4 regions of the Rhizobium sp. P28RR-XV genome follow, and region 2 is predicted to be linked to each of the others. Evidence: riboswitches for the same ligand, from Rfam matches in the RefSeq annotation. Region 2 holds a riboswitch; each other region holds the start of a gene.

Region 1 (7,588 bases), on a different contig from region 2:
GTTGCCGACCTGCCGATCTCGCTCGGCCGCATGACCTACAGCGATTATCTCGATATCGGCTTTACCCGCAACTTTGCTTCCTCGCAGGCCTATGCCGACAAGTTCGGCAACAATCCGGACGTCATCCCGAGCGATGCGGACCAAGGCCTGACCTTCACGAAACTGCCGGGCGATGTCTACCAGTGGCTCGGTTTCGAAGCCTATGACCTCATCTTCGGCCTCTTGGACGAGGTGGTGAACGATCCCGGTCTCACCATCGATGTCTTCGCCTATGATTTCAACGAGCGCGATATCGTCGGCAAGCTCGAAAGCTGCGGCAATCGTGTCCGCGCCATCATCGACAATTCGGGATCGCACAAACCTGCTGGTAGCGCGGAATCACAGGCAGCCGCCCGTCTTGCGGCCTCGGCTGGGTCGGGTGCCGTGAAGCGCATGCATTTCAAGACCCTGCAGCATAACAAGGTCTTCATCGTCCGGCGCGGCGGCCAGCCCCTCAAGGTGCTGTTCGGCTCGACCAACTTCAGCTATCGCGGCCTTTACATACAGGCCAACAATGCGCTCGTGTTCCATTCAAGCGATGCGGCGGGATTGTTCGGCCGTGCCTTCGATCTGGCCTTCCAGGGGCTGGATGCCTTCAAGCAGGACGGCCTCAGCAGCAAATGGAGCCTGGTGCAGGCGCCCGGCATACCGGCGACGCATTTCTGCTTCTCGCCGCACCAATCGAGTAATCTGTCGCTCAGCCCCGTGGGCGCGGCGATCGATCAGGCCTCGTCTTCGGTCTTCTATGCTATCGCCTTCCTCAATCAGATTCGCTCAGGCCCGGTGCGCCAGGCGGTCGATCGGCTGATGGGCAAGGATGTGTTCAGCTACGGCATTTCCGATAAGGAAGGAGGCCTAGAAATCCACAAGCCCGATGGCACGATCGGCCTGGTGGATTTCAGCTATCTTGCGAGCCACGCGCCGGAACCTTTCAAGACCGAGTGGAGCGGCGGCAGCGGCATTCATCAGCATGACAAGTTCGTCGTGACCGATTTCAACCTGCCGACGGCCAAGGTATTCACCGGATCCTCCAACCTGTCGCCCAGCGGCGAAACGGGCAATGGCGACAATCTCGTCATGATCGAAGACCAGCGGGTGGCGACATCCTATGCCCTCGAAGCGCTCCGGATATTCGATCATCTTCATTTCCGTTCGGCGATGCAGGGTGCGGGTGCCCCCAACAGCCTGACGCTCGCTCGGCCTCCAGCCGCCGGGCAGGACGCCTGGTTTCAGCGCTTCTACGCGACGGGTTCGCAGGCGGCAAAGGACCGTCTCCTGTTCTCGCACTGAGGAGGAGCGCGCCATGGCATGGAGATCTCCGCTGCTGGCAATGAGGCATGCCCATGAATGAGATCGATGCGATACCTCTTTCCGCCGAAAGCGAGGTCGTGGCGGCCTCCGATTTCCGGTGGGACGGCAACGGCTTCGAGGCGGGTATCGGTATCGCCGCGTCCGGCGGCGGATTTCGGGCCATGCTCTTTCATGTCGGCGCCTTCATCCGCTTGGCCGAGCTTGGGCTTCTGCAACAGGCAAAGCGCATTTCCAGCGTTTCCGGCGGTTCGATCACCACCGGCTGGCTCGCGAGCGTCTGGCCCGATCTCGTCAAGGCTGATTTTGCCAATATGAACGATGTCTTCGTCAGTCCGATGCTCGCTTTTGCCCGGGCAAGGATCGACATCATGGACGCGGTAATCGGGCTCCTGCCCGGAACGTCCGCCGTACGCCAGGTCGCGAAATCCTACGACAAGTATCTGTTTCAGGGTCGCAGCCTTCAGAATCTGCCCGAGCAGCCGCAGTTCATATTCTGCGCGACGAACCTGCAGACCGGCGTACTCTGGCGCTTTGGCAAGGCCTATGCCGGTGACTACATCGTCGGGCGGATCGACCGTCCGGATTTTCCGTTGGCGCAGGCGGTGGCCGCCTCTTCGGCCTTTCCTCCCATTCTGTCGCCGCTGGTGCTCAAGTTTTCGGACGGCAGCTTTCAGGATTGGCCGACGGCGCCGTCCAAACCGATCCCGGCAATCCGCGATTTTCGCAAGGCTGTCATTCTCACCGACGGAGGCGTCTACGACAATCATGGGATCGAGCCGCTGGTAAAGCGCTTCGCAACTCTTTTCGTCAGCGATGGCGGCGCGCCCTTTGCTCGAAATTCCGGCCTTTGCCGCAATTGGGTCAGTCAGCTGCGCCGGATTCTGGATGTCACCGACAACCAGGTAAGAGCGCTGCGCCGCCGCGATCTCATCGGCCGCTTCAAGGCGGCCGGGGCACTGAGCGATGAAGCATCGCTGGTCGTCGCCCAAGGATACGGCCGTTTCGGCTCCTATTGGGGTATCGACACCGACCCCTCCAAACTCGCGCCGGAAGGGGCACTGCCATGCTCACCGAAGAAGGTTGCGGCTCTCTCCAGCGCACCGACCCGGCTGAGCGCTCTCGGCGACGACGTATCGGAGAAGCTGGTGAATTGGGGATATGCGATCTGCGATCGAAGCGTTCGCGCAAACTATCATGGGTCACTGCGACAGATGGCTCCGGCCTGGCCCTTCCCGAAAAGACCATTGGCATGACGGGTGATCGGCATTCGAGCAAGCCCAGGAAGAGCTGAACTGCTCAAGGGTCGTGTGCGGAAGGTCGAGCCTGAAACCACTGTCTTTGCATCGATCGTCACGGCGCAAAGCGGGAAATTGCCCGACCGCACTTGACCACTCCGCACGGCGCGCCAGATAGCGCCCATTATTCATGCTCCGTGCAGGAGCGATCCACAGGCTCCCTCGATATTTTATAACCTCCCGAAGATCCTGAGTGCGCAATTCCTCGGATTGCGGTATCCGACACCACGGCATCGCTACGCATCAATTTCGAAGTTCAATTACGATAATGATCATCATCCCCGGTCCGCACTCGATCCCCTGTCCCGCCTCCAGCGACGTCCCGTCGCGCTCAGGGAGCGAGAGACTCGGTAAACCATTTTATAGAGATCGCGTGGTATCCTGCGCTGACTTAGACTATGGCCGGTGCGTACCATTGATGGGGCTCCTCGGGCAGATTGGGGATAGCCATGGGAATTGAAATGCATTTGCCTTCGCTGGTACGCGTCCTGGGGCAGGTGGCCATCATCGTCTACGCCTATTCCTGGGTCATCCGGATCGTCGATCGCGGCGTTTTGAAATCGGTTGCGGTCGGATTGCTGTTCGGCGTGGTCGGCATCCTGTCGATGGCTGATCCGATCCAGTGGATGCCGGGCGTCATCCAGGACGGCCGCTCGATCCTGCTCGTCCTGACGCCGGTCTATGGCGGCCCCCTGGGGACCATTGTCGCGGCTGTTATGATGGGCCTGTTCCGTTTCTTGGTCGGCGGCATGGGTGCCGTCGGCGGCGTTGCCGGGATCCTGATCGTCGCGCTTGCGGGCTATGTCCTCAGCCTCCTGCCGCGGCAGTGGATCGGCACGGGGTGGAGGCGATCGGCGCTGTTCGGTCTGGCGACCTGCACATCGCTCGTGGTTCTCGTCTTTCTGCCGTGGGCGGTCGCGCGCGAGCTTCTCCTCTCGGCAACGCTTCCGGTCACGATCGTCAATATAGTCGGTGTCTTTCTTCTCTCGGACCTGCTGGAGCGGGAGCAATATCGCATCGGCATCCAGCGCGCGCTCGAGAGCGAGGCAAGCCTCGATCCGCTGACGAAGCTGCCCAATCGCCGTGTCCTGCAGCGGGAAGGCGACCGTTGCAGCAAGGAGGCCGGCATCAGGCGCGTCCCGTTTTCGATCATCATGCTCGATATCGATCACTTCAAGAAGATCAACGACAGCTGGGGTCATTCCTTCGGCGATACGGTCCTGGCGCGGGTCGCGGACGTGATCCGGCAGACTGTCCGAAGGACCGACATTGCTGCGCGCTATGGCGGCGAAGAGATCGTCGTTCTGCTGCCGAACACCGATGTTAAGGCCGCCACCGCCGTTGCGGAGAAAATCCGCAAGGATATCGAGGCGACAATCCTGATGTTCGAGCAGGAGAGCATCCGCGTCACGGTCAGCATCGGTATTGCCTGCTCCCACGAGCCGACGGCCGACTTCAAGCATGTGCTGGAGGCTGCAGACAAGGCGCTTTATCGCGCCAAGGCCGGCGGGCGAAATCGCGTGGAATTGGCCGAGGCCGCTTAGCCAGCTATATGGATGCGGGCTGTGGGATTGCGCTCACTTACTTTATCGCATCCATGCGTCCTTGACGGGAAGGGGCCATCCAGCATAACTGGACGCGACGGTTCCCCAAGGAAGACTCCGAGGGGATTAATAGGGAACACGGTGAGGACGACCCAAAAGGGACCTAGACCGTGGCTGCCCCCGCAACTGTAAGCGGATTGCCGATCATCCCGGAGTGACCAACCTGCTGGTTCCCTCCGAGGGCATTGAGCCATGCCACTGCAAGCATGCTTGCGGGAAGGCAGATGATCGTCAGATATCCGCGAGCCAGGAGACCTGCCGTCGATCACGATCCAATCAGCCGGGCGGGGATGCCCGGAAGGGACAGAGAGAATGATTGACCTGAGCCTTCGACACTTTCAGACATCTATCGGTCTTGATTGGGATCCTCGCAACCGGCGGCGGTCTTTTTGAGCGCGATCGCGCTGATACCGCCCAGTTTCCCTCCTATCGAGATCGTTCATGCGCCATTTTTTGACGACCATTACATTTGCACTCGGCCTGAGCGGGTTTGCCGCTTCCGGTTTTGCCGCGACACAATATCCCCTCACCATCGATAATTGTGGCCAGAAGGTCACCTTCCAGAAGGCCCCGGCCAGGATCGTCTCGATCGGGCAGGGCATGACCGAGATCCTCTTCTCGCTCGGCCTTGCCGACAAGATCGCCGGAACGGCCGTCTGGGTCGGCCCTGTTCTGCCGCAATATGCCGAAGCCAACGGCAAGATCCCGCGGCTTGCCGATAATGATCCGAGCTTTGAGTCGGTCGTCGGCAAGGAGCCGGATCTGGTCATGGCCGAATTCGAGTGGCATTTCGGTCCGCAGGGCTCCGTCGGCAAGCGCGAGCAGTTTTCCGAACTGAGCATCAATACCTATATCGCGCCGACCGATTGCGTCGCCAAGGTCAATGCCGATGGCGGCGACGGCGTGCGCAAGGAACTGTTCACGATGGACCTGATCTATCAGGAGATCGATGAACTCGCGGACATCTTCGACGTTAAGGATCGCGGCGATGCCTTGATCGCAGACCTGAAGAAGCGCGAAGTGGATGCGGTCGCCTCGATTTCAGGCGCAGGGACCAAGGATCTTCCCATCGTGTTCTGGTTCTCCAGCAAGGAAGTCAATGGCGACGCCTTCATCGCGGGCAAGAACAGCGCGCCGGCCTATATCCTGAAGACGCTCGGCGCCAGGAATGTCGTGACGACCGAGGAAGAATGGCCGCTGGTCGGATGGGAGACGATTATGCAGGCCAATCCGGCCGTGATCGTCATCGCCACCATGGATCGCCGCCGCTATGCCGCCGACGATCCGAAGGTCAAGGTCGATTTCCTCGAGAAGGATCCGGTCACCAGCCAGCTCGATGCCGTCAAGAACAAGCATTTCGTTCTGATGGATGCCCAGTCGATGAACCCGACCGTTCGGACCATCGACGGCATCGAAATCCTGGCCAAGGGCATTAAGTCCTTCGGCCTGGCGCGGTGAAGATGCGTCTTGCTGCAGAACGACGGCCATGGTGGATGCTGCCGGCGCTTGCCCTGGCTGCCATCGTGATTCTGGCCTTCATGATCAGCCTTGCGGTGTCGATCGGCGAGATTTCCATCCCGTTGTCGACAACCGCAAAGGCGGTATCGAACCGGCTGTTCGGAACGAGCTTCGAACTGAGCCGGATTCACCAGGGCATCGTCTGGGACTATCGCCTGAGCCGGGCGCTCGTCGCCGCCAGCGCTGGCGCCTCCCTGGCATTGAGCGGCGTGATCCTGCAGGCCCTGTTGCGCAATCCGCTTGCCGAACCCTATGTGCTCGGCATTTCGGCGGGTGCCTCGACCGGTGCGGTCTGTATCATGATCCTCGGGCTCGGCTACGGCGTTCTCGGGCTTTCCGGCGGAGCGTTCCTGGGTGCGATCGTTGCTTTCCTGTTCGTCGGCCTGCTCGCGACGGGTGTCGGCGGCACGAGCGAGCGGATCATCCTGTGCGGTGTTGCCGGCTCGCAGCTTTTCAACGCGCTGACCTCCTATATCGTCACCACGTCGGCCAATGCCGAGCAGGCGAGGGGCGTGATGTTCTGGCTGCTCGGTTCGCTGAGCGGCGTGCGCTGGCCGGACGTCTATCTTTCGGGGCCGGTCGCCATTCTCGGCTTTGCCGTCTGCATGGCGCATGTCCGCGTGCTCGATGCCTTCATCTTCGGCACGGATGCGGCCGCCTCTTTGGGGATCGCGGTGCGACGCGCGCAGATCGTCCTGCTTGGCGTTACGGCCTTCATGACGGCCGCCGTCGTCAGCATCGTCGGCTCGATCGGCTTCGTCGGGCTCGTCATCCCGCATGCCGCCCGTTTCGTCGTAGGGCCAAGCCATGACCGGCTGCTGCCGGCGGCAGCCCTTGCCGGCGCCATTTTCATGGTCGGCGCCGATATCATCTCCAGGGTCATCATTCCCCAGCAGATCCTGCCGATCGGCGTGGTCACCGCCCTGTTCGGGGCTCCCGCCTTCGCCATCATTCTCTATCGCGCCCGGAGGACGGCATGAGCATCGCTGTGGACACGGTGACCTTCGCGGCCGGCAATACCTTGATCGTCAACGGCATCAGCCTGGCGGTGGAAAAGGGCAAGGTTCTCGGCCTTCTCGGGCCGAACGGCTCGGGCAAATCCAGTCTCCTGCGGCTGATCTGCCGGTTGAGGAAGGTCAAGAGCGGGGTCATCCGGCTCGGCGGTAGCGATATCGCCTCGATTTCGCGCGGCGACATCGCCCGCCGTATCGCGCTCGTCGAACAGCAGGCGACGACCGATACCCAGGTCACCGTGATGGACGTCGTTCGCCTCGGCCGTACGCCGCATCGGGGGCCCCTGTCATCCTGGAGCGCTCACGACGATGCGGCGGTTTCCGATGCGCTCGTCCGCGTCGGCATGCAAGGCCGCGCCGGGCAACTATGGCAGACACTCTCCGGCGGCGAACGTCAGCGTGTCCATATCGCGAGAGCCCTTGCGCAGACCCCGAGCGAACTGCTGCTCGACGAGCCCACAAATCACCTTGATATCCAGCATCAGCTCGACATTCTCGGCCTCGTCTCCAGGCTTGATGTGACGTCGATCGTCGCGCTGCATGATCTCAATCTGGCGGCCATGTTCTGCGACAGTCTGGCGGTACTCCAAAATGGCGAGGTCGTCGCAGCCGGTGCACCGGATGAGGTGCTGACGCCGGAATTGATCGAACGGGTTTTCGGCGTGCGCGCGCATGTCCAGAAATCCCTGGTCCATGGCCGCTGCAACATCCAATATATGACGGGTTGACCTCGTTTAAGCGGAACCATTGATCTTTCGCTCGCGTCGAGCCGTTTCGATCCGTGCGCAAAAATAGTTTAGGTTTAAAC
Region 2 (7,588 bases):
CTGCATGTTTTTCGCCGACGATGGCGGCGAAGCGGTCAAGGAGGTCGGGAGAGGGGGCGGAGCTGCTCATGGCGTGTCCTTTACCGGATTTATTCTCTGGGCGCGGCGGCACGGCGCAGCCGATCGTTGATGGCCTCGCCGAGGCCCTCGTCGGGAATATGCGAAAAGGCAATGGTCGCAGCACCCGTAGCATCGGCGCGCTTCATGAAGTCGAAAAGGTTTGCGGCGGCCTCCGAAAGGTCGCCAGTGGCGCTCAGGTCCAGCACGGCGACGGCTTTATCGATGCCGGCAATCTCGGGCGTCCCGAAGCGGATCAGCGTCTCGTTTGCGGAGACATCCGTCGCGTCGAGCCGCACGGCAGCCCCCGGTGCGTAATGCGAGGCAAGCATGCCGGGTGCCTCAATGGCGGCCGAAGCCTTCTTCCTGCGCTTCAGCGGCTTGCCCGCCACCCGCTCGATCTCGCTTGCCGCAAGGCCACCGGGCCGCAGGAGGCGCAACTCGCCGTCCTCGACCTTGACGATGGTCGACTCTACGCCAACGATCGAGGCCCCGGCGTCGAGGATGAGCGTGATCCGCTCCCCGAGATCGTCATCGACATGATCTGCGCTGGTGGCGCTGATCTTGCCCGACGTATTGGCGCTCGGCGCGGCAAGCGGCCTGTCGAAGGCGCGGATCAGCTCGCCGGCAAAGCCCTGGGGCACGCGGATGCCGACCGTGTCGAGCCCGGCGGTCGCCAGCGGATGGATACCGCTATCGGGTCTGAGCGGCAGAACCAGCGTCAGCGGGCCGGGCCAGAAGGCCTCCGCCAGCTTGCGCGAGACGAGATCGAAGACCGCGTAGCGTTCCGCCATGGCGAGATCGCTCATATGGCAGATCAGCGGGTTGAAGCGCGGCCGCCCCTTCGTCTCGTAGATCCGGGTAATGGCTGTGGGATTGGTGGCATCGGCGGCGAGACCGTAGACCGTCTCCGTCGGCAGACCGATCGGCAGCCCTTCGGCAAGCGTTACCGTCGCAACCTCTATCGCCGTTTGCGGATGTTCGAGAATATCTATGTGTCGTGCCATGGCCTGCCTACTTGCAGTTCAGGCCGTTCTTATGCTCTTCGAGTTTTCGGATCAATCGTCAAAGCTGGCGAATGATGTCGCGAAGCTGCTCGTTGCGCGCGCCGAGCAGGAGAACATTGCGGATGGCGATCTGCGGATCGTGAGTGTGGAACAGCACGCCGTTGCCGCGAATGTCGCGATTGATCGTCAGCTTCTTATCTTCCGCTTGCCTGTCCGGATGGATGGCAACGGCGAAATACATCCGCGAATATTTCAGGCTGATGTCTTCGAAGAAGTTTTCTTCCTGGCCGATTCGGGCAAAGAAGTTGGCGATATAGAAGGCCCAGTTCACTTCCTCATATCGTGCGAACTGGGTCCGCGCGGCGGTAACGTGACAATAGCCGAGATGCGGCGTGTCCTTCAGCGTGTGATGAAAAATGAGTTTCGGAAAGCGGATGGACTTGTGGAAATTGTTGAGCCGGTCATGGGTCTTTTCACCGGCGTCCCGCAGCTTCAGCGCCGTGCGCTCGGCCACCTGCTCATGGCTGAGGTATTCCCGCTCTTCCGCCAGCCAATGCGGCCTGTTGCGGTTGATGCGGCCGGTACGCAGGAATTCGCTGTACCCCGTCGTCGATACCGCTGGCGCCGGTTCGGGCTCGGCGGGCTTCCCAGCGTCGAAATATCTGAGTTTGGCCATGCCGGATCTCGCTATAAAACTCTCTGGGCGTCATGATGGATCATGGAGCTTGAGCCGAGCTTAATCGCGCCGGAGCGACGGCTCTCGATGGCGGCTCTGCCGTCGCTCTCCGCCGCCCAATCATTCCCCTGATTATCAGCCGTTCGCGGATCTGTCGCAATCAAGATAAAGCGCCATTGGCGGAATGCGCATGCGATGCGCGGGCCATCTCCCATGCAAGCGCCTAAGAGATTGAATTGTCTCTCCATATTGTAACGACAGGCAACCGTCCCATCGTCCGGTTCCGTCTGTCGTCAATTTCGAAGCCGATGTCGCATTGCAGCACAGCGGCCGATCGGGCCGAGGGATATGATGAAATCAATCTCAAGGTGCCGTCTGCTAGGGAGACGGAGAATTGGGAAGCCGGTCAAAATCCGGCGCTGCCCCCGCAACGGTAGTGGAGTAAGGCATGGCGAATAAAGCCACTGGGTCGATCGACCTGGGAAGGTGCCATGGGGCCCTGGAAACAGGGCCGCTCCAGAGCCCGGAAACCAGCCTTGGGCACATATGGTTTACTGACCGCGGCGGGCGGTCGGGGCATTGCTTTGGGCTGTCTTCAACCAGCCACGCATGTCCTGCGCCCGTTTCCTGGTACTGCGAAGGATAGGCAAATGGATATTGGCAGCAAAGTTCTGCGGCAATTGAAGAACCACCGGACAGGTTTGAGCCTGGAGCAACCGTTCTATACCGATCCGGACTACTTCAAGCTCGATATGGAGACGATCTACTATCGCGACTGGCTGTTTATCGGCCATGATTGCGAAGTGCCGCGCGCGGGCAATTATTTCACCGTCCAGATCGGCGACTATCCAGTCGTGATCGTCCGCGGCCGCGATCAGGTCATCCGCGCCTTTCACAATAGCTGTCGCCATCGTGGCTCGCGCGTCTGCACGACCGAGCGCGGCTCCTCGGCAAAGCTTGTCTGCCCCTATCATCAGTGGACCTACGAGCTCGACGGCTCTCTGCTCTTTGCCCGCCAGATGGCCGAGGATTTCGACAAGAGCCAGCATTCGCTGAAGCCGGTTCATTGCGAAAGCGTCGGCGGCTACATCTTCATTTGCCTCGCGCAGAACGCGCCGGATTTCAAGCCGGTTCGCGCCGCGATCGAACCTTACATGGCACCGCATCGCATCAGCGAAGCCAAGGTTGCCTTCCAGAGCACCATCATTGAGAAGGGGAACTGGAAGCTCGTCTGGGAAAACAACCGCGAATGCTACCATTGCGCGGCCAATCATCCCGAACTTTGCCGCACTTTCCCGGAAGCGCCGACCGTGACCGGCGTGCAGGGCGCGATGAACGACCCCGTCATCACCGAACACTGGCAGCGCTGCGAAGCGGCCGGCCTGCCGAGCGAGTTCAAGATCTCGCCGGATGGACAGTTCCGCGCCGCGCGCATGCCGCTGATCGAGGGGGCCGAGAGCTACACCATGTCCGGCCAGAACGCCGTCAGGCGGCCGCTTTCGCCGGATGTGACGATCAACGGCATCGGCACGATGCTGCTGTTCCATTACCCGACGACGTGGAACCACATCCTCGGCGACCATGCGATTTCCTTCCGCGTCCTGCCGATCAGCGCCGACGAAACCGCCGTCACCACGAAGTGGCTCGTCCACAAGGATGCCGTCGAGGGCGTCGACTACAATCTCGAGGAGCTGACGCACGTCTGGACCGAAACCAACGATCAGGACCGCCGCATCGTCGAGGAGAATGCCTTTGGTATCCGCTCGCCGGCCTATGAGCCCGGCCCCTATTCGGAAATCCATGAAGGCGGCGTCATGCAGTTCGTCGAATGGTACACGACGTTCATGATCAACCGGCTGCAAGGCGACCAGGCCAAGCTGTCGGCGGTTGCCTGAGCATGAATATGACCGTCTCCCTTCCGCACCGCCACCTCGACCAGATGCAGCCCTGGAGCGACAGGCAGCATCTGCTCGAATGCCTCTCGGCAACGCCCGAAGCGCCCGACGTGATGACCTTCACGTTCCGGTCCGACAAGGACAACTGGTTCCGCTATCTGCCGGGCCAGTTCGTGACGCTGGAGCTGCCGACGGCTCCGGAGCCGGTCATGCGCACCTATACGCTGTCGTCGACGCCATCGCGGCCCTTCTCGGTCGCCGTGACGGTGAAGGCACAGAAGGACAGCATCGGCACCCGCTGGATGTTCGAGAACCTGAAGCCGGGCATGCGCATCAAGGCGTTCGGTCCGCTCGGCGATTTCAGCCATATCCGTCATCCCGGCGAAAAATATCTGTTCGTCTCCGCCGGCTCCGGCATCACGCCGATGATGTCGATGACGCGCTACATGGCTGATACCGCACCGCTGTCGGATATTACCTTCGTCAATTGCTCGCGCGGCCCGGCCGACATCATCTTCCGGTCCGAGCTCGAATATCTCGCCCGTTTCATGCCGAACCTCAATCTCGGCTTGATCGTCGAGGGCTGTGGCCGCACCGATCTCTGGTCCGGATTGAAGGGCCGCATCGACAAGGCGAAGATCGGCCTGCTGGCGCCCGATTTCATGGATCGGACCATCTTCTGCTGCGGCCCGGAAGTCTTCATGGATGCCGTGCGCTCCATGCTGGAGGCGCATGGCTTCGACATGTCGCGCTACCATCAGGAGAGCTTCCAGCCGGCGAATGCGGCAACGCCGCTTGCGGAGGTTTCCGACGATGCATCGGGTGAGGCCGCAACGACGATCCGCTTCACCATGGCCGGCAAGGATGTCGTTTGCGCGGCGGGGCAGACCGTGCTTCAGGCCGCGCGAGGCGCCGGCGTTCGCATCGGCGCGGCCTGTGAGTCGGGGCTCTGCGGCACATGCCGGGTGATGAAGCTTTCGGGCGAAGTCGAGATGAGCCACAATGGCGGCATCCTCGATGACGAGATCGAAGAGGGCTATATCCTCGCCTGCTGCTCCCGTCCGAAGACGGATGTCCAGGTCGAGGCCTAAAGCATGTCGCGCAAAATTGCGCAGCGGTTTTGCGGTAACGACATGCGCAAAATCAAAGACCCAAAGCGCGAAAGGCGAATCTGAAAGATTACGGCGCGCTTTAAAAATCCTGGTAGTTCAGCTCGTTGATCTCGACCGGCTTCGATTGCGGCGTTGACGCCGTGACGACTGGGTCGACGTCGACCATGAGCGAAACCAGCGTTTGTCGCGGCCCGTTGCATGTCGGCGCCTGTGCGATCATCAGATCGGGCGCGGGCAGCGGCTTGGCCGGCAGGAGATCGCCCTGCGGCCAGACCTTCGCGAGCTGAACTTGCGTCATCGGCACGACATTGACGTCGATATCAGTGAGCGTGCCCGGCACGCGATAGGGACAGCTCTTTTCGGAGCAATTGTCCGAAGAAGCGAACTGCCAGATGGCATAGCTGTCCCAGTTGCCGAGCGGGAAAGTGCCTTTCACATCGGGCTTGTAACGCGCGTACCACAAGGGGAGCCGCGACAGCAGCGGATAGGTGTCCCGATGATCGGCGATGTATCGCGCCGTGTTGTGGTTGATGTAGAGAATGGGGTAGCGCCCGGTCCTGACCTTGATGTGGGCAACGAAGATCTGGGCATCCTCCAGCGACATGAATTGCGCCGTGTCCATGCCATCTATGTCGAGCACCATCAGCTCGTCCGGCTGCGGATCGGCATAGTCGAGAAAATGATTGGCTTGATCGATCGGATTGCCGGGTCGCCCCAGATGATAGGCGCCCCATAATAGGCCATTCGTCTTTGCCAGCATGCGCCGCGTCTGGAACAGCTCGCGGCTGACAGCATATTTGCGCCACATCGTCCTGCAATGGGCCACCGTATCGCCGCCGTGGTCGCCGGTGCAGCTGAAGCTTTCGGGCAATCCGTCGGAGGCTTTGGAGATGAAGCCTGCGATCCGTTTGTCCTGCAGAAACGCGTTCCAGTCGATGGTGTTCAGCTCGTAAGCATCGACGATGAGGACATTTTTTGGATCGGTCCAGGGTTGGCTTTCGCCGGCCGAAGGCTTGGAGACCGGCCCCATGAGGGTCAGGATCGTCAGCAAGCCGCACATCAGGAGGTTACTCTTCCGGTATCCCTTCATGAAATAATAGTAAGGATTGCTGGTTAATCTTGGGTTAAGAATGCAATCACTATAAATTCATCGTGGAGCCCTGCATAACTCCTTAAATTGGTAGGGATTTGAGGAACTAAATAACGCGCTGCCGCGTTTCTTGTCGTTTACTCGGATATGCGACGAAGCAGGCGGCGAAACCTTGCTCGGGAAGCATTCCCGACATGAAACGCTATAGGCTTGAGTACCAAGTCGAACCAGGGAATGGAGATGAAAATGCTTGGTTTCCGTGCAAAAATCGCGACCGTCGCCGTCACGGCCGCCGTCGCTCTGACGAGCTTCACACCGTCTTTCGCCATGCAGATGCCCATGGCACCGATCGCCAGTCAGACCGTGCCCACCCAGGCGGCGCCCGGCAATGTCGAACAGGTTCAATGGCGTCACGGCGGCTACTATCGTCGTGGCTGGTATGGAGGCTATCGCGGCTATTCAGGCTACCGTCACGGTTATCGCTATCACGACGGCTATTGGTTCCCGCTGGCTGCCTTCGGCGCCGGCGCGCTTATCGGCGGCGCGATCGCCAGCCAGCCGCGTTACTATGCGCCGGCTCCGGCCCCGAGCGTCGGCATCAATCCGCGTCACGTTGATTGGTGCGAGTCGCGCTATCGCTCCTACCGTGCTTACGACAACACGTTCCAGCCGAACTACGGTCCGCGCCGCCAGTGCTACTCGCCGTATTTCTAAAGCAAATCCAGGAAAAGTGCTGAGCGGTTTTCCGTCCGGAATTGCAAAACAATCACAAGCCGTCCGGCCTATGCCGGGCGGCTTGTGCATGTTTCGACCTTAGAGAATGTTGACCCGCTTGAGCAGCCACCATGCCAGCAGCATGGAGGCGACGATGAAGCCGACGGCATATTCCGTACCACCCGCGCCGCCTGAAAGCGGCAGGTTCGAGGTGTTCATGCCGAAGAAGCCGGTCACCAGCGTCGGCGGCAGCAGAAACGCGGTCATGATCGACAGGATGTAGAGATGGCGGTTGATCTCGGATCCGAGCTTCGAGTCGATTTCTTCGTGCAGCAGCCTGGCTCGCTCCTGCAATGCATAGACATCGTGCTCGACTGCTTCGAGCCGGCCCGTCAAGCGCCCGGCAACATCCTCGAAACCGAGCGGCATTTCCTCGTCGTCGGAGGCGGCCGCATGGCGCATCAGCGACAGGACCGTGCGCAGATGCCGGTGCAGCCGCACGATCGTCCGCCGCACGGGCGGCAGCCGCGCGCGTTCGTCGCGTGACGTATTTCCGTGGACGAAGTCCTCAATGAGGTTGAGCTCTTCGCTGATCTCGATGACGATCGAAATCAGGGTGCGCTGGAATTCGACGACCAGCAGCTCGAAAATGTCGAGCGGCCGCGAAAACCTCGTGGCATTCTTGTCGATCAGCATTCGCACGCGATCCAGGCTGCGAAGCGGCTGCAGCCGGCTGGTGATGAGCATGCGGTCGGTCACGGCGAAATGCAGCCAGCCGATATCGTGCGTGTCTCTGGCAAAGTCGCGCTGAAAATCGACTAGCGTGCCGAAGAGCATCTGATCGTCGACGGTGACCGTCGCATGCGTCTCATGACTTGTCAGCGCTATGCGGGCAGCTTCATTCAGGCTCGGTGCATCCTCGAGAAAAGCCGGTACGCGTGCGTCGACAAGATTGAGATGCAGCCACAGGAAACCGTCATCCGTAAAGAGCGCTGAACGATCGGTATCGTCGGGCAGCCGTTCCGGCTTGGTTTCGC
Region 3 (7,588 bases), on a different contig from region 2:
GCCGATGGCTGGGAGAACCCGTATCGCGCTCAGCCGCCGTCTTGCTATTTTCTCGTCGCGGATCCGTCATGTCGATTACCCGTTCGTCTGGTTTGCAAGTTCGTCTGGTTTGCAAGAGCTCGCTTCATCTAGGATGCAGCGCGGCCGAAGACCTTTCCGGATGAGGAGATGTCCGGCCACATCAATCGAACCGTACGGCGGCCACAATGTTCCGCATTGGCGAGGGCGATACCTTTCTTTGCGCGTGGCGAAGGTCGATCGTCCTATCGACGAGATCACGATTTCGCCGATACCGGGTCGAACAAGGGAACCTTGAACCCGCATTTGCGTCTTCCTACGTGAGCAATAACCGAGGCTTTATGAGCTCGGTTGCCATCACGTCTATGAAGAGTGAGTAATTAAAATGGAAGATAAAACCAAAACTATCGAAGATCTCAGCGTTGAAGAGCGCGAGGAAATTCTCATCGATGTCGCCCGGACGCTGGAAGGCACGGCGCGTGAAGCTTTTGTCGAGGGCAACAAGCAGTTTGCGGCGCTTTCCACCAACATGGCGGAAGCAATCCGGGTCAATGCCGACGAACTGGCCCGCGATGATCCAGAACAGGCCGAAGAATTGTTGCAGCAGGCTGTCGCAATGATCTCGCAGTTCAATGCTACTCATCCTTACCGGTTGATCAGCACAGCTGTTCACTGATCGGCTTGAGGTCCTAGTTCCTGCTTCGACAAAAAACCCCGGAGGATTTCGATGTCAGAACTCATCGTGCTTGGTTTCGATAATGCCGACAAAGCGGACGCCGTTCTTAATCGTCTCGTCCAGCTCGAGAAGGAATATCTGATCGACCTCGAAGATGCGGTCATTGCCGTTCGCGACGAGGCCGGCAAGGTCCGTCTCAAGCAGAGCGTCAATCTGACGGCGGCAGGTGCCGCAAGCGGCGGGCTTTCCGGCGCGCTGTGGGGTTCGCTCGTGGGCCTGCTGTTCCTCAATCCCCTTGCCGGACTTGTGGTCGGCGGCGCAATCGGTGCCGGTTCCGGCGCTCTCGCAGGATCGATGGCCGATTACGGCATTGACGACGATCTCATCAAGAAACTCGCCGAAGCCATTCCCACGAACAGTTCCGCGCTCTTCCTGCTGATCCGCAAGGTCCAGCCGGAGAAAGTGCTTGCCGAATTCAAGGGCGAGCATGCAAGGTTGCTGCGCACCTCGCTTTCGCCCGATCAGGAAACGCGACTGCGGCAGGTTCTCGTCGACGAGACGACGCCGACATCCGCGGCTTCCGCCACGGTTTGAGCTCAAAGCCTGATCTGTGACCATCGATTAAGGACCGTGCTTCCGGATAGGAAGCGCGGCAGAAGGTGGTGCAACCAGACGCTCGCCGTAAATGCGCGTGGCTTCCATATTATGCCGAATGCTGCCATTCTGAGCATCGGGTTCATCCGGTGATCGGCGGCATTGCAGCAAGGGGAGGGGCAAGACCCGAACGGCTATTGTCAGCATACGTTTCCAGACGAAAAGTTGCGCGATGACCGAGCCCATATCTCGCCAAAGCCAGCCTCCGTCAAAACCCAAAACATCCCTGGACCAGACTCAGCGCGCGGCGGTGCAGGCGCTGCGAGTAATGATTGCATGCACGATCACCTATGCCGTCTCCCAGCTTCTTCATCTTCAGCAGGGTTATTGGGCCGTGTTCACGGTGCTGATCGTCATGCAGGCGTCGGTTGGCGCGACGGCCGGTATGGCTGCCGATCGCTTGGTGGCGACGGTCGCCGGGGCAGTGCTTGGAGGTGTGGCGGTGTTCGTGACACCGCAGGAGCCGCTTGCTATCGGGATCGCGCTGATCTGCGTCGTCGGCTTTTCGAGCTTCGTGGCGGCGCGCGTGCCTCGCCTGCGCAATGCCGGGCTGACGGCAGCGATCGTCATGCTGACGCATTCCGCCGCCGTTCCCGTCGAAATCTTCGTGATCGACCGCATTGCCGAGATTACCTTGGGCGGTGTCGTGGGTGTACTCGCCAGCCTCTTCATCCTGCCGACGCGCTCGCGGACTATAGTGCTCGATCGCTTCGGATCGGCTCTCGACGTCGTGGCACAGATCTTGCGTACTCTTGCATCCGCGGTCGAAAAGGGCGAGCCGGTATCCGCCTCGGAAGCCAATATCGCGCTGCGCCAGTCCCTGATGGCGACGGAATCGCTCCTGACCGACGCTCAGCGCGAACGCGCCTTCTGGCTGACAAAAGAGGGAATTTCCGAGGCCATCCCTCGCTCGCTTTGGCGAATCCGCAACGACATGACCTATGTCAGCCACATCGTGGAAACGCCTTTCCCGCCGGCGATCGTCGAAGTGATCGGGCCGCAGGCGGGACGAGTGCTCGAGGCACAGGCCCGCTTCGCGGAAGCATGTGGCCGGGCGCTGCGTGCCGGCGGCGAGATCGATTCAGCGGTGCTTTCGGCTGGCGATGAAGCTTTCGAGGCCGCGTTTAGCGCTCTTCAACGTTCCGAAGCTGCTCAATCGATGGATTTTAGCGAAACAGGCCGCCTGTTTGGTCTCGATTTCACCTTGCGCCGCATGCGTCAGAATTTTCTCGATCTTGCCGATCGCATCCGCGAAAGCAAGGTCAGTTGAAGCGACGAGGCGGTTTCGGCATGACCTGGTCTCTCAACGCCCAGCGTAAGGGAGCCGGTCAACAAGACCGACTCCCTTTGCTCATTAGGAACGAAGAGGGTTTTGCGTTTCCGCTTTTAGTGAACCGCTCCCGATCCGCCAGCCGCAACGATCGCAAAGGGCTGCCCCTCGACAGCAATGCTGCGGATTTCCTTGAGCGACTGGCCGTCCACCAAGCGAATAAGGCCGTGACGTGGATCCATAATGGCGAGAAGGTCGCCGGCAATGGCTAGGCGCGGCCGGGGATCGCGCCAATGGCCGTCCTTGCTGTAGGGTTCGGTGACCGCCTCGGATTTCACGATTGCGCCTTTCACCACATCGAGAAGATGCAGACTACCATCCTCGGTGAGGATATAGGCATGCTGCGGCTTTGCCGGATCGAGCACGAAGTCGACGCGTCGTGTCGGCAGTTCGATCAGCTTGTAGGGCTCGACTGCGTTGTCTGGGTCGATCAGCACGACATTTTGCTCACCGTAATTGCCGAGGAAAAATTGCATGGAGGTGCCGCCGAGCAATGTCGATACCTTGCCTTTCGGGAGAGGCGCGTCATAGGCGAGCGTATCGAGCTTCGGGCCGTTGACACCGCCAGGGCGCGCGATGAGGACGCCTTCCTCGCAACCGAAGGCAACCAGCCGGGGGAGGTTGCCTCCCCGTGAAGGCCAGTGCAAGGCTTGATATCGCCGACCTGCTCGCCCTTTCGGTTGAGGACGCGCAAGCCGAGACGTGGTGGCAGCTCACCCTCCTTGACCGGTGCCTCCATGTTCGGCGCCGATACGAGAAGATGATTGCCCATCGGAACGGCAACGCCGTGGTGGGCGGCCATCGTCTCGAATGCACGGATGTCAGGTTTACCTTCTGCAAGACCGCTCTCGGACAGGAGGTCGAACTTGTCGTCGCGATCGTAGAAGATCGCGATATCATTGCCGTGCGTTACCACGTGCCTCGGCTTTTCACCCCTGATCGCAGCTGGAAGCAGTTTCGGTTCGGAAAGCTCGATGTCGCGATGTTCTCCGTGATCGGAGAGCGAGATGCCGGTCGCGATGGCGTGGACGACATTCTTTTCGCCCTGCACGGCAAAGACTGTTCGGCCGGACTGGCTGAGCGACAGCGCGGCATAGCCGTCAAGATCGAACCGACCGATCTCCTTACCGCTTGTCGCGTCAATCGCGCGGACGATCGGCAGGCTGTGATCGGCAACGAACAGCCGCCAGCTTTCCGTCTCGTTTTCGCTGTCGGCAAAAGAGGGAAACGGAAACAGCAATGTGCAGGCGAGCGACGAGGCTGCAAGGAAGATACCGGAACCTGTGCGTAGCATGGAAAATCCTTTATGTAATAACATTACATATGCAGCGTAATAAAATAACGCTGTGCTTGTCCAGCCCTTGCATGCACGCATCAAGCGAAATGAGCATCCATATCAGCATGGAAATCGATTGGGGGACTTCGAAGCGGTTGACGTAATTTTAACTCAGGCTACTATATATAGTGTTCGAGGTTCCCCTGATTCGCAAGAATTGGAGGCTAAGATGGGAATCCGGTCGGCAAACATGATGATTGCCAAGCCGGAGCTGCACCCGCAACTGTGAGCGGCGAGCATTCGTTTGACGAAGTCACTGAGGCCATGTGCCTTGGGAAGGCGAAACGAATGCGTCGACCCGCGAGCCAGGAGACCTGCCTTGAGCAATAACGATCACCGTTCTTAAACGCCGCTCGCAACGGCCGGCATTGCGCTTTGCAGATCTGTCAAAATCCCATGATACCCCGGCGGAGATGTCCGGTTTCGGGCGAATCGCGCGCATCCCGCGAGACGAGGACGTATCATGGACTATGCCGATTATATCGCCGATCCCTCGCGCGACTGCGCGATCGTCGTTCATCGCGGCATCTGGCGCGCCGCGCCGGAAAACAGCTTGCTGGCAATCGAGCGAGCCATGTCTGCCGGCTATGATGCCGTCGAGATCGACGTGCGATGCAGCAGCGACGGCGAGTTCTTTCTCCTGCATGACGATACGCTTGAGCGGACGGCCGGCCTCATCCAGGAGGCAGAGGGGCTGACGCTGCAGCAACTGTCGAGCCTGCACCTGCGTGACCGCAATGGCGGCGAGACGAACCGGATGACCGGAGAAAAGCTGCCGAGCCTGAAGGATGTCTTCGATCTCACGCGCGGCCGTGTTTTCCTGCATCTCGATGTCAAGCGCAGAGACATGATCCCCGGTGTGATCGCCTGTGCTCGTGCCATGGGCGTCGATCGGCAAGTCGATTTCTGGGGCGATCTGAGGACCCCGGACGATCTTGCCTGGATCCAGCACAAGGTATTGCCGGAGATGGTTCTCTTCATGGCGAAAACACGCCTCGGTTCCCAGGATGCGGAGAGCCAGCTCGATCTTCTATTTCAGCTCAACCCGCTGCTGTGCGAAATCTACTTCGACAGCTTGGACCAGCTTTCTGCTCGCAAGGCGCTTTTTGCTGACGCGGGCGTGCGCCTGTGGGTCAATACACTCGATTCCGTTTCCTGCGCAGGCTTTACGGATACCGCCGCGCTGCAGGACCCCGCGGCAATTTGGGGCCGCCTGATCGATGCAGGCGTCTCCGCCATCCAGACGGATGAGGCTGAGGCGCTGAGGACCTACCTCAAGGCTCGTTAGTCAGCTTTTCGATGTAATCATCCTGAACTGATCGCGCTGCGATAGCTCACGGTCGCGCAGCAGCGTTCGCCTTGATATGAAAACGCAAATGGCCGGCCCTAGCGGATAGAGCCAGCCATTTAACCCATCCAGCCTTTACGGCCAGGGTCGCGATTACTTGTTGAGTGCATCCTTCAGCGCCTTGGCTGGCGTGAAGGCAAGCTTCTTCGAGGCGGCAACCTTGATGGTGGCGCCCGTTCCCGGATTGCGTGCTTCACGTTCCGGCGTGTCCTTGACCTTGAACTTGCCAAAGCCAGGAATCGAGGTTTCGGCGCCGGAGGTCGCGGCTCCGGTGATGGCTCCAAAGACGGCTTCTACGATTGCCTTGCTCTGAACTTTGGTGAGCTTATGCTCCGCTGCAATTTGATCTGCGATTTCATTGGTAGTGGTCATGAGGCTTCCCCCGCATTGATGACGCCGGAATCATTTCCATTGCCGGTGACAGTTGTCACCTGGAGTTCTGCACGGAAAGGCCGAGAAAGCCGGTATTTCCACAATTTCCGACGTATTGAAGCCATTTTAGGCGCTTTACGTGGGTGTTTTCCCAGTCCAAGCACAAGTCGGATAGCCTGCGGGAGGACGGTTGGGGGCATCCGCAGACGCCTTGCGAATCTGCTGAAAATGCCGGAATCGGCGGCTCCAGCGCGTTTTCGCCAATCGGATGCGGGCCATGGCGGCGCAATCGAGGCTGGTCTTTCTCCGGACGGGTCTATAGAGCCTCGCTCACGATGTTTGAATGGGACAAGCAATGGAACATGAGATCAAGATAGGCAATCGCGGCGATTTCGGGCTCTGGGCCATCGAGCTCGCAAAGCAGATCATCAGCGATGAGGGCTTTGAACTGGCAAGAGCGGGACGGGACGGGACGGACGATGATGTGCGCGCAGCCGGCAATGCGCTTGGCCAAGCGATCACCAATGCGCTGATGGAAGTTTATGACGGTCTGATCGAAAGGGCCGATGAAGACTAGGGTCATCTCCGCAGGTTGCGGCCGGTCATCCGCATGCTCGCGCGGGTGGCATGTTCAGGATTGAAATTTGAAAGTTGCACCAACTTAAAATCGCAGCCTTAAAATCGCAAACCGGCATCCCCATATAGGGGCGAATTAGTCTTTCTGCCCTATGACAGGAGAGCCAATGTTCAGTGCAGTACCGCGGTTTGCCAAGATCGCAGCCATCGTCGTCCTTGCCGCCGCTTCGTCCGTAGCGACCTTTGACGCTGCCGATGCGCGTCGGGCTGGATCAAGCGGATTCGGAAGCCGCGGGACGCGTACCTTCGATACGCCGGCGATCACGAGGACAGCCCCCACGCAGGCGGCGCCGATCGATCGGACGATGACGCAGCGGCCGCAGCAGCAGACGACGATCCAGCCGCCGCTTGGCGCGCCACAGCGTCCAGGCTTTTTCGGTGGCTTTGGCGGATCGATGATCGGCGGCCTGATCGCAGGCGGTCTTCTCGGCATGCTGCTCGGCCATGGTTTCGGCGGCGGCATCGGCTTCCTCGGCATGCTGCTGCAGATCGGCCTGATTGTGCTGCTGATCAGCTTTGCCATGCGGTTCTTCGCAAACCGCCAGCGTACGCAATATGCGGCGCCGGGATCGGGCGCGCCTTACAACGGGAATCCGATGAACAATGCGAGCGCGTCGCCGCGTCCTTCCTTCTCCATCCCGTCCATGGGCGGTGGAGCGGCCGCCGCGCAGAAAACACGCCAAGCCAACGACGAGATCGGGCTGCAGCAGGCCGATCTCGATCGCTTCGAGCATCTCCTCACCGAAATCCAGTCGGCCTACGGCAAGGAAGATTATGCCACCCTACGCCGGCTGACCACGCCGGAGGCGATGTCCTATCTTGCCGAAGAGCTCGGGGAAAACGCCACGAATGGCGTGCGCAACAGCGTTTCCGACGTTCGTCTGCTGCAGGGCGATATTGCCGAGGCCTGGCGCGAGGACAATGCCGAATATGCAACGCTTGCGATGCACTATTCGAGCATCGACGCTCTGGTCGACCGCGCAACAGGAAAGCTCGTCGACGGCGACGATCACAATCCCTCCGAGACGACCGAACTCTGGACCTTCGTGCGCAAGCCGGGCGCGGACTGGACGCTTTCCGCGATCCAGGGCACGAAAACCCACTAATCTACCTTGCTTCAATAGAGGCCGCCTCGCGAGGGATCGGGGGCGGCTAGTCATATCCAGAAACTGATAGCCTTCATTCTCTAAGGTCTGAACAAGTCGAGCGGGTGCGAAA
Region 4 (7,588 bases), on a different contig from region 2:
GCTTCCCCCGTTTCCAGAACCGTCGCCTGACGATCGGCCCCCGGCGCCGAAACGGCAAAGCCCGTGGAATTGATCACCACGCCGGGCTTCAGCTCGGTAAACACGCTTTCGAGAATACCAACCGACACGGCATCCTTGAGACTATAGGCAAAAACCGGCAGCGGCCGCATGCCCTCGGCAATGAGAGCCTGTATCATGGCTTCGACAGGCTTCGTTTCGCCACTTTGGACCAGCGCGCGATAGAAGGAAATCGCAACTGTCGGGGGTTCGAGCCCCTGCGGGACCGCCATCTCTCCCCCGGAAACTTTCCTCCACTCCCCAACACCGATCACGCCCCTGCCCGGCCACCAGATGCCGGCCTTCATCAAGGGCACCGCGGGCATCGGCTTTTCCACGCCCGACAGCATCGCCTCGGCATAGGCAAGAAATGCCCTGGAATTCGTCCCCCCACCCTCGATCAGATAGGACCAGAGCGCATTGAGATCATCGAGCGCGACATTGGAGAATGGCGTCAGGCCGGGATCGGGTTTCGAGTCTCCCGGCAGCACTGCGATCAATGCGCCCTGGCGCGCCGCACAGGCATGCAGCGCCTCCAGCGCATAGTGAAAGTAGCTCGCACCTCCCAGCGCCCGCACGATGACGAGCTTCGCATGCCGAACCGTCCTCTCGATATAGGTATCGACGGACATCGGGTGCTTGAGGCTCATCAGGCTCGCAAGCCGAAGGGAGCGGCCGCCCTCGCCGTGCGCTGCGGCAATCGCCGCAAGCTCGGTGTCGGCGGCCGACAGAAAGAGAATGTCAGCCGGCGATTGGCCGAGGTCGATCGCCTCTTCGCCGTCGCTGATCGTTCCCTTCTGAGCTAGGAGGAGATGCATGGACTTGCCTTAGACCAACGCTTCGATCGCCTTGCGTACGATCGTCTCGTCCATCTCGTGCAGGCCGATCACCACAAGTCTGGTCGCACGCGCTTCACCCGGTGTCCATGCACGGTCGAAATAAGTGTCGATGCGGCTGCCGACAGCCTGCACCTGCAGGCGCATGGGCTTGCCCGGAACGTCGCCGAAGCCCTTGAGGCGCAGCACGTCATGTTCCGCGATCACGCCCTTCAGCGCATCGATGAAGGCGGCCGGATCGGCAATCGGGCCGAGCTCGACGACGAAGCTGTCGAACTCGTCATGATCGTGCGGCGTGCCGTCCTCATGCTCCAGCTCGTGATGCGATTTGCGGTTGACGATATCGTCTTCGGTGCCGATGCCGAGGCCGAGCAGGATGGCGGCCGGCACATCGCCGTTCTTGGCTTCGATGATCGTCGGCTTGCGGGCGGTGCGCGAAGCAACCTCGGCGCGCACCCGGCCAAGACCAGCGACATCGATGAGATCGGTCTTGTTCAGCACGATCAGATCGGCGCAGGTCAACTGATCCTCGAACAGTTCCTCGATCGGGCTCTCGTGGTCGAGCGAGTCGTCCTCGACGCGGGCGGCTTCGACAGCATCGTGATCGTCGGCAAAGCGGCCAGCGGCAACGGCGGCGCTATCGACCACCGTGATGACGCCGTCGACGGTGACGTGGGTGCGGATATCGGGCCAGTTGAAGGCGGCGACCAGCGGCTGCGGCAGGGCAAGGCCCGACGTCTCGATAACGATGTGATCCGGGCGCGCATCGCGCTCCAAGAGCTTCGTCATCGTGGGGATGAAGTCGTCGGCGACGGTGCAGCAGATGCAGCCGTTGGTCAGCTCGATGATATCGTCTTCGGTGCAGTTCTCCGCGCCGCAGCCCTTGAGCACGTCGCCATCGACGCCGAGATCGCCGAATTCGTTGATGATCAGCGCGATCTTCTTGCCGCCGGCATTCTGCAGGAGGTTGCGGATCATCGTCGTCTTGCCGGCCCCGAGAAAGCCGGTGATGACGGTGGCGGGAATCTTTTCCTGGTTCATATGGATCAGCCCTTCATTTTCAGCGGCAAGCCCGCTGCGATAAAATAAACTTCGGCACTTGCCGCCGCGACCATCTGGTGCAGGCGGCCGGCATGATCGCGAAATTCGCGAGCCATGCGATTTTCAGGCACGATTCCAAGGCCGACCTCGTTGGATACGAGAACGAGCCGCGATCGCGCCTTCGGCAGGAATTCCGTAAGAGCGGTGAACTCCGCCGTCATATCACGCTCCGCCATCATCAGATTGGTCACCCAAAGCGTCAGGCAGTCGACAAGCACCGCGCGCCCTTCGGCGTCGATTGCGGCGAGCCGCGCAACGAGATCGATCGGCTCCTCATGCGTCTGCCATAGATCGCCGCGGTCGGCACGATGCTGGGCGATGCGCTCGCGCATCTCATTATCCCACGCCTGCCCCGTCGCCACATAGTGACGCTCAAGACCGGTATCCAAAACCAGAGATTCGGCGAATCGGGATTTACCGGAACGCGCGCCCCCAAGGACGAAGACAGCTCGGGAGGCCGAAGAGGACATGCGTTATTCCTGCTCCCGCAAAACAGCGAGGCTCGACATCATGAAGCCGATACCGGAAAGCAGGCGTCTACACGCCGAAAACTCGTCTTGTGCCATGACAACCTCCGTGCTGGCAGCGGAACTGGCGTTCCTGGAATGGGCTCTGCGCCCGGCACGCATGGCAGGTCTCCTGGCTCGCGGATAAGGCGCCGCGACGGGGGCGGACCGAAATCGGTCGCCCCCGATCGTGCGCCAGCGGGTCTTCCTCGCCTTCCCGGCAATGCATCATGAAAAGGCGGACGATTCGTAGAATTGGAGGCGTCCAGCCCCGGTTGATCATGATGCCACACCAGTGGCTTTTCCGGCTTTACGCTGCCCCGCCTCGTTCGCCCCATGCGAACCATCGACGGAATATACCCCAAACCGAACGAAAGACCCTGACCGCTCTACAGTCGCGGGGTCGGCTGTGATGAGAACGCCCGGATTGGGTCCGTCCCTTCACATTCCCTTTTCATCCCATGCGACAGATCGCCGCTCGGGAACCATACGTTATGCCGGCAATGATTAGGCTTTCACCGAGTTCAAGTCAATGAAGGGCATGGATGCGACGCCCAGCGTCCCGATTGCGAAATCGACCCGATATTCCCGCAAAATCAGCGGCTTTTTTGCCGCATTTCTTTGATGTTAGAAGTCTATAGAGGGTAAGCTCTCATATTCGAATAAAACATATCGTTCGTTTCCCATGTTGCAGAAATTCCAACCACGCCGCCTCGGCGTCTTCTCGGCCCTATTCGATCTCGGTCGGTTCAGGGCATTGCTGCGCCGTGGCGAATCGGGACTTGTTTTCGCCGGCGCGCTGGTGGGAATAGTCTCCGGCTGCGCCGTGACGGCGATGAGCTTCGTCTCGCGCAAGCTTCACAGCCTCATCTACGGCATCACCGACTATGAGCGCCTGAGTTCGGCGGCGGTGGCGATTCCCGACAAATCGGTGCTGTTCATCGCGCCGATCGCCGGCGGCATCATCCTCGGTATCCTGCTCTATATATTGTCGCGCACACGCAAGAAGCCGATGGTCGACCCGATCGAAGCCAATGCGCTGCACGGCGGCCGGATGTCGCTCACCGATAGTATCCTCGTCGCCGTACAGAACCTGATCTCGAATGGATTCGGTGCCTCCGTCGGGCTCGAGGCCGGTTACACCCAGCTTGCGGCCGGCATCGCCTCCAAATTCGGCTACAAGATGCAGATGCGCCGCGCGGACCTGCGCATGCTCGTCGGCTGCGGCGCCGCCGGCGCCATTGCCGCCGCCTTCAATGCGCCGCTCACCGGCGCCTTTTACGCCTTCGAGCTGATCATCGGCACCTACTCCATCCTGACGCTGACGCCTGTCGTCGTCTCGGCATTGATATCGACGATGATCGCGAGGCTGCTCGCCGGCGATGACTTCGCCATCGATATCGGCCATATCGGCTCGATCGCCCCCGCCGACTATCTGCCGGCAGTTTTGCTCGGCGCCTTCTGCGCCGGTGTCGGCATCCTGATCATGCAGGGCGTCGCCTGGACCGAGGAGCTCGCGCGCAAGAGTTCCATCGCGCCGTCCTTCCGCCCAGCGCTCGGAGGCCTTGTCGTCGGCACACTGGCACTGATCTCCCCGCAGGTTTTGTCGGCGGGGCACGGCGCCCTGCATCTCAACCTGTCGACGGATGTGACTATCGGGGCGTTGGTCGGGCTGTTCCTCCTCAAATCGCTGGCCTCCGCAGTCTCGATCGGCTCCGGCTTCAGAGGCGGTCTTTTCTTCGCATCTCTGTTCATGGGTGCTCTTCTCGGCAAAATCTTCGCCTATTGCGCCCCCTATTTCGATCACAACACGCTGACGCCGGCCGTCTACGCCGTGGTCGGCATGAGTTCGCTGGCCGTCGCGATCATCGGCGGCCCGCTGACGATGACGTTCCTGGCGCTGGAGATTACCGGCGACTTCCCGATCACCGCCCTGGTGCTGGCCGCCGTCATCACATCGTCGCTCGTGGTCCGCACCACCTTCGGCTACTCCTTCGCCACATGGCGCTTCCACCTGCGCGGCGAGAGCATCCGCAGCGCCCACGACGTCGGCTGGATCCGCAATCTCACGGTCGCCCGCATGATGCGCCCCGACGTGCATACGGGAAGCATCGACATGAGCATCGAGGAGTTCCGCAAGAACTTTCCGATCGGCTCGGCCCAGCGCGTCATCCTGATCGACAAGAACAATAAATATTCGGGAATGGTCTTCGTGCCCGACGTCTATGCGAGCCCGGTCGAGAAGGACGACGAGGAACACGGGCTTTCCGATTTCATCCAGCTGCGCAACGAATTCCTGCAGCCGCAGATGAACGCCAAGCAAGCGGCCGCCATGTTCGACCAGACCAAGAGTGAAGCGCTCGTCGTCGTCAACGATCTGATCGAACGCAGGGTGATCGGTCTGCTGACCGAAAGCTATACGCTGCGGCGCTACAGCGAGGAACTCGACCGCCGCCGCCGGGAAGTCTCGGGTGAACTCTAAAGCAAGTCGCTGACCGGGGTTTTATCGAACCAGGCTATCGAGCCAGGCAGGGTCGAGCACACTCTCCAATTCCCCGGCAATGTCGTCCAGCGCCGCATCGACGCCGGCGCGATAGTCCGTGCGCTCGCCGGCAAGGCCAAAGCTTGCAAGCAGCTTTGCCCGATAGGCATCGCTGCCGAAGAGGCCGTGCAGATAGGTGCCCATGACGCGACCATCAGGCGATATCGCCCCATCGGGCCGACCGTCGATGACAGCCGAAGGCCGCTCGCAGTCGGCGCCGCGCGTCACGCCAAGATGGATTTCGTAGCCCGACAGCGGCACGTCATATTCCCTGGAGACCGCAGTGCTGTTGCGCACCGTCTTTTCCGGCGCCATTTCAGTCTCGATCTCAAGTAGGCCCAGTCCCGGCGTCTCGTTGACCGACCCCTCGATGCCGAGCGGATCATAGACCGTACGGCCGAGCATCTGGTAGCCGCCGCAAATGCCGATGACGCGGCCGCCGCGGCGCACGTGCGCGGCAATATCGCGGTCCCATCCCTGCTCGCGCAGATCGAGGAGGTCACCGATCGTGGACTTGGAGCCCGGCAGCACCACAAGGCCCGCATCATCTGGCAAGTGCTCGCCCGCGCGGACAAAGACGAGATCGACGTCGGGCTCGGCCCGCAGCGGATCGAGATCGTCGAAATTGGCGATGCGCGACAGCACGGGCACGGCGACCTTCAGTGCGCCGGAGGAGCCGCGCGCAAGCCGCTCCAAAACGACGGAATCCTCGGCCGGCAAGCGCGCCGCCGCTTTCAGCCACGGCACCACGCCGTGGCATTGCCAGCCCGTGAAGCCGCCAATGGCCTCTATGCCTTCTCCGAAGAGCGAGACATCGCCGCGAAACTTATTGATGATGTAGCCGCGGATCATCCGCCGGTCTTCTTCCGGCAGAATATGGTAGGTGCCGACCAGCGACGCGATCACGCCGCCGCGGTCTATGTCACCGACCAGTACGACGGGAACGTTGGCGCGCGTCGCAAAGCCCATATTGGCAATATCGCCCCGCCGCAGATTGATCTCGGCTGGAGAACCAGCCCCCTCGACGATGACGAGATCGGTTCCCGCACGCATCACGGCGAAGCTCTCAAGCACCGCGCCGAGCAATTGCGGCTTCAGTGCCTGATAGTCCCTCCCCTTGGCATGACCCCAAACCTTGCCCTGCACGATGATCTGGCTGCCCGTCTCCGATTGCGGCTTCAGCAGGACCGGATTCATATGCACGGATGATGGCACGCGCGCCGCCAGCGACTGCAGCCATTGAGCGCGGCCGATCTCGCCGCCATCCTCGGCAACGGCGGCATTGTTGGACATGTTCTGCGGCTTGAACGGACGGACCCTCACGCCCCTGTTGGCGAACAGCCGGCATAGCCCCGCGACCAATACCGTTTTTCCGACATCGGAGCCGGTCCCCTGCAGCATGATCGCCTTCGTCATTCCCCACCACCTCGATATGCTGCAGCCACTGAAAACGTGGAGTTTTGCCTTGATTTCGCCGCTATCTTCAACAGCCGGAAACAATGGTCACGATACAAAAATGCATCACTAAAAAATATGCTCTGTTTGCGACATTGGATGACGATTTCATCCATTGTTAGTTACGCTGGAGAAGATTATCTCCATCGCGAAAACAAACAACAAAACGGCCGACCCGGCTCGGAGGATACCCCAATGCTCTTCATCTTCAACAGACAGAATTCCATCCAGATCGCCTGGAACGGCAAGCTTCCGGTCCAGCGCCCGGAGAACCGCCTGCAGCAGCTCGACACCCGCTTCGGCACCGTCGGCTTCATCCGCACCTATAACGTCGGCTGATATCCGGTCAAGCCGCAAGCCTGCGCGCACCAAGCCGCCATGCAATCGCATCGGCGGCTTTATTTTGACCTGTGTGAAATGTCGGCCGACACGCTGGCTCGGGCCAGTCCCAAAACGGCACGCCTGAAATGCGAAAACCGCGCGATCCGGAGATCGACGCGGCTTGCCAAAAAACGCCGGCTTCCCTGCACATACATCGCAAGGTTCGCTTTCTCCGGGACGCAATACCTGATCCGAAGAAGCAGCGGTATGTCCCCCGCCACGTCTCGATTGATAAACAGACATCGTTACCGGAGGGTTATTAAGTACTTAAATTAGGGTGAATCTGAAAATTTTTTGAAAATTTTTCCCTTTGCGTTGCGAAATCGCAAAGGACGCAGATTGAACACAAAAGGTCTTTCAGGGACGCGATATTTGAGCCGCATTGAACTCCATGCCCATGGAAGCGCCTCATCGAAACCTCGCATTGCCTGTTTTGCAGCCATGAATAGCAGAAAACAGGCTAATTCAGACGCTTATATCAGCTTCTCGAAGAGGCGCGATAACTCCGCGTGGCCCGCAGGCTGTTGATTTATTCACTCAAATCCTTACGCTGCCTGTCGTCGATGCAAGAAACATCCGGCCGTGACAGAGTTGCGCGGTCGCAAAAAGACAGATGCACGACGGCAGCAAGGGGACCGTGCTCGCGTCGTCAGCGGCGTATGAACGGTTGTGGTTGGACCACGCTGACAGGGGATCGACAGAAATCGAAA

Evidence for each region. A riboswitch is a leader RNA that binds a small molecule or an ion and turns the genes downstream of it on or off. The one in region 2 is predicted to bind cobalamin.
Region 1: linked by a shared signal. The riboswitch ahead of HGP12_RS09195 (ABC transporter substrate-binding protein) and the one ahead of HGP12_RS20805 (SRPBCC family protein) in region 2 are both predicted to bind cobalamin.
Region 3: linked by a shared signal. The riboswitch ahead of HGP12_RS19005 (glycerophosphodiester phosphodiesterase family protein) and the one ahead of HGP12_RS20805 (SRPBCC family protein) in region 2 are both predicted to bind cobalamin.
Region 4: linked by a shared signal. The riboswitch ahead of cobU (bifunctional adenosylcobinamide kinase/adenosylcobinamide-phosphate guanylyltransferase) and the one ahead of HGP12_RS20805 (SRPBCC family protein) in region 2 are both predicted to bind cobalamin.

What each region holds. Positions count from the first base shown of each region.
Region 1 covers NZ_JABAIG010000003.1:492,689-500,276, forward strand. The annotation lists gene HGP12_RS09180 (phospholipase D-like domain-containing protein) at 1-1,329, shown strand, start outside; gene HGP12_RS09185 (patatin-like phospholipase family protein) at 1,383-2,603, shown strand; gene HGP12_RS09190 (GGDEF domain-containing protein) at 3,095-4,189, shown strand; cobalamin riboswitch at 4,271-4,527, shown strand; gene HGP12_RS09195 (ABC transporter substrate-binding protein) at 4,691-5,707, shown strand; gene HGP12_RS09200 (FecCD family ABC transporter permease) at 5,710-6,747, shown strand; gene HGP12_RS09205 (ABC transporter ATP-binding protein) at 6,744-7,508, shown strand.
Region 2 covers NZ_JABAIG010000009.1:307,271-314,858, forward strand. The annotation lists gene HGP12_RS20790 (FAD-binding oxidoreductase) at 1-70, opposite strand, end outside; gene HGP12_RS20795 (L-threonylcarbamoyladenylate synthase) at 90-1,064, opposite strand; gene HGP12_RS20800 (DUF6656 family protein) at 1,123-1,740, opposite strand; cobalamin riboswitch at 2,090-2,294, shown strand; gene HGP12_RS20805 (SRPBCC family protein) at 2,391-3,635, shown strand; gene HGP12_RS20810 (hybrid-cluster NAD(P)-dependent oxidoreductase) at 3,638-4,726, shown strand; gene HGP12_RS20815 (glycoside hydrolase family 25 protein) at 4,827-5,777, opposite strand; gene HGP12_RS20820 (BA14K family protein) at 6,084-6,551, shown strand; gene HGP12_RS20825 (transporter) at 6,651-7,588, opposite strand, start outside.
Region 3 covers NZ_JABAIG010000008.1:301,513-309,100, reverse strand. The annotation lists gene HGP12_RS19030 (hypothetical protein) at 1-70, opposite strand, end outside; gene HGP12_RS19025 (hypothetical protein) at 404-694, shown strand; gene HGP12_RS19020 (DUF1269 domain-containing protein) at 746-1,288, shown strand; gene HGP12_RS19015 (FUSC family protein) at 1,521-2,618, shown strand; partial or broken gene HGP12_RS19010 (hypothetical protein) at 2,735-3,972, opposite strand; cobalamin riboswitch at 4,133-4,351, shown strand; gene HGP12_RS19005 (glycerophosphodiester phosphodiesterase family protein) at 4,478-5,302, shown strand; gene HGP12_RS19000 (HU family DNA-binding protein) at 5,456-5,734, opposite strand; gene HGP12_RS18995 (hypothetical protein) at 6,090-6,311, shown strand; gene HGP12_RS18990 (Tim44 domain-containing protein) at 6,478-7,476, shown strand.
Region 4 covers NZ_JABAIG010000001.1:167,850-175,437, reverse strand. The annotation lists gene cobN (cobaltochelatase subunit CobN) at 1-875, opposite strand, end outside; gene cobW (cobalamin biosynthesis protein CobW) at 885-1,934, opposite strand; gene cobU (bifunctional adenosylcobinamide kinase/adenosylcobinamide-phosphate guanylyltransferase) at 1,940-2,464, opposite strand; cobalamin riboswitch at 2,606-3,005, opposite strand; gene HGP12_RS00835 (chloride channel protein) at 3,186-4,982, shown strand; gene HGP12_RS00830 (cobyric acid synthase) at 5,004-6,458, opposite strand; gene HGP12_RS00825 (hypothetical protein) at 6,693-6,836, shown strand.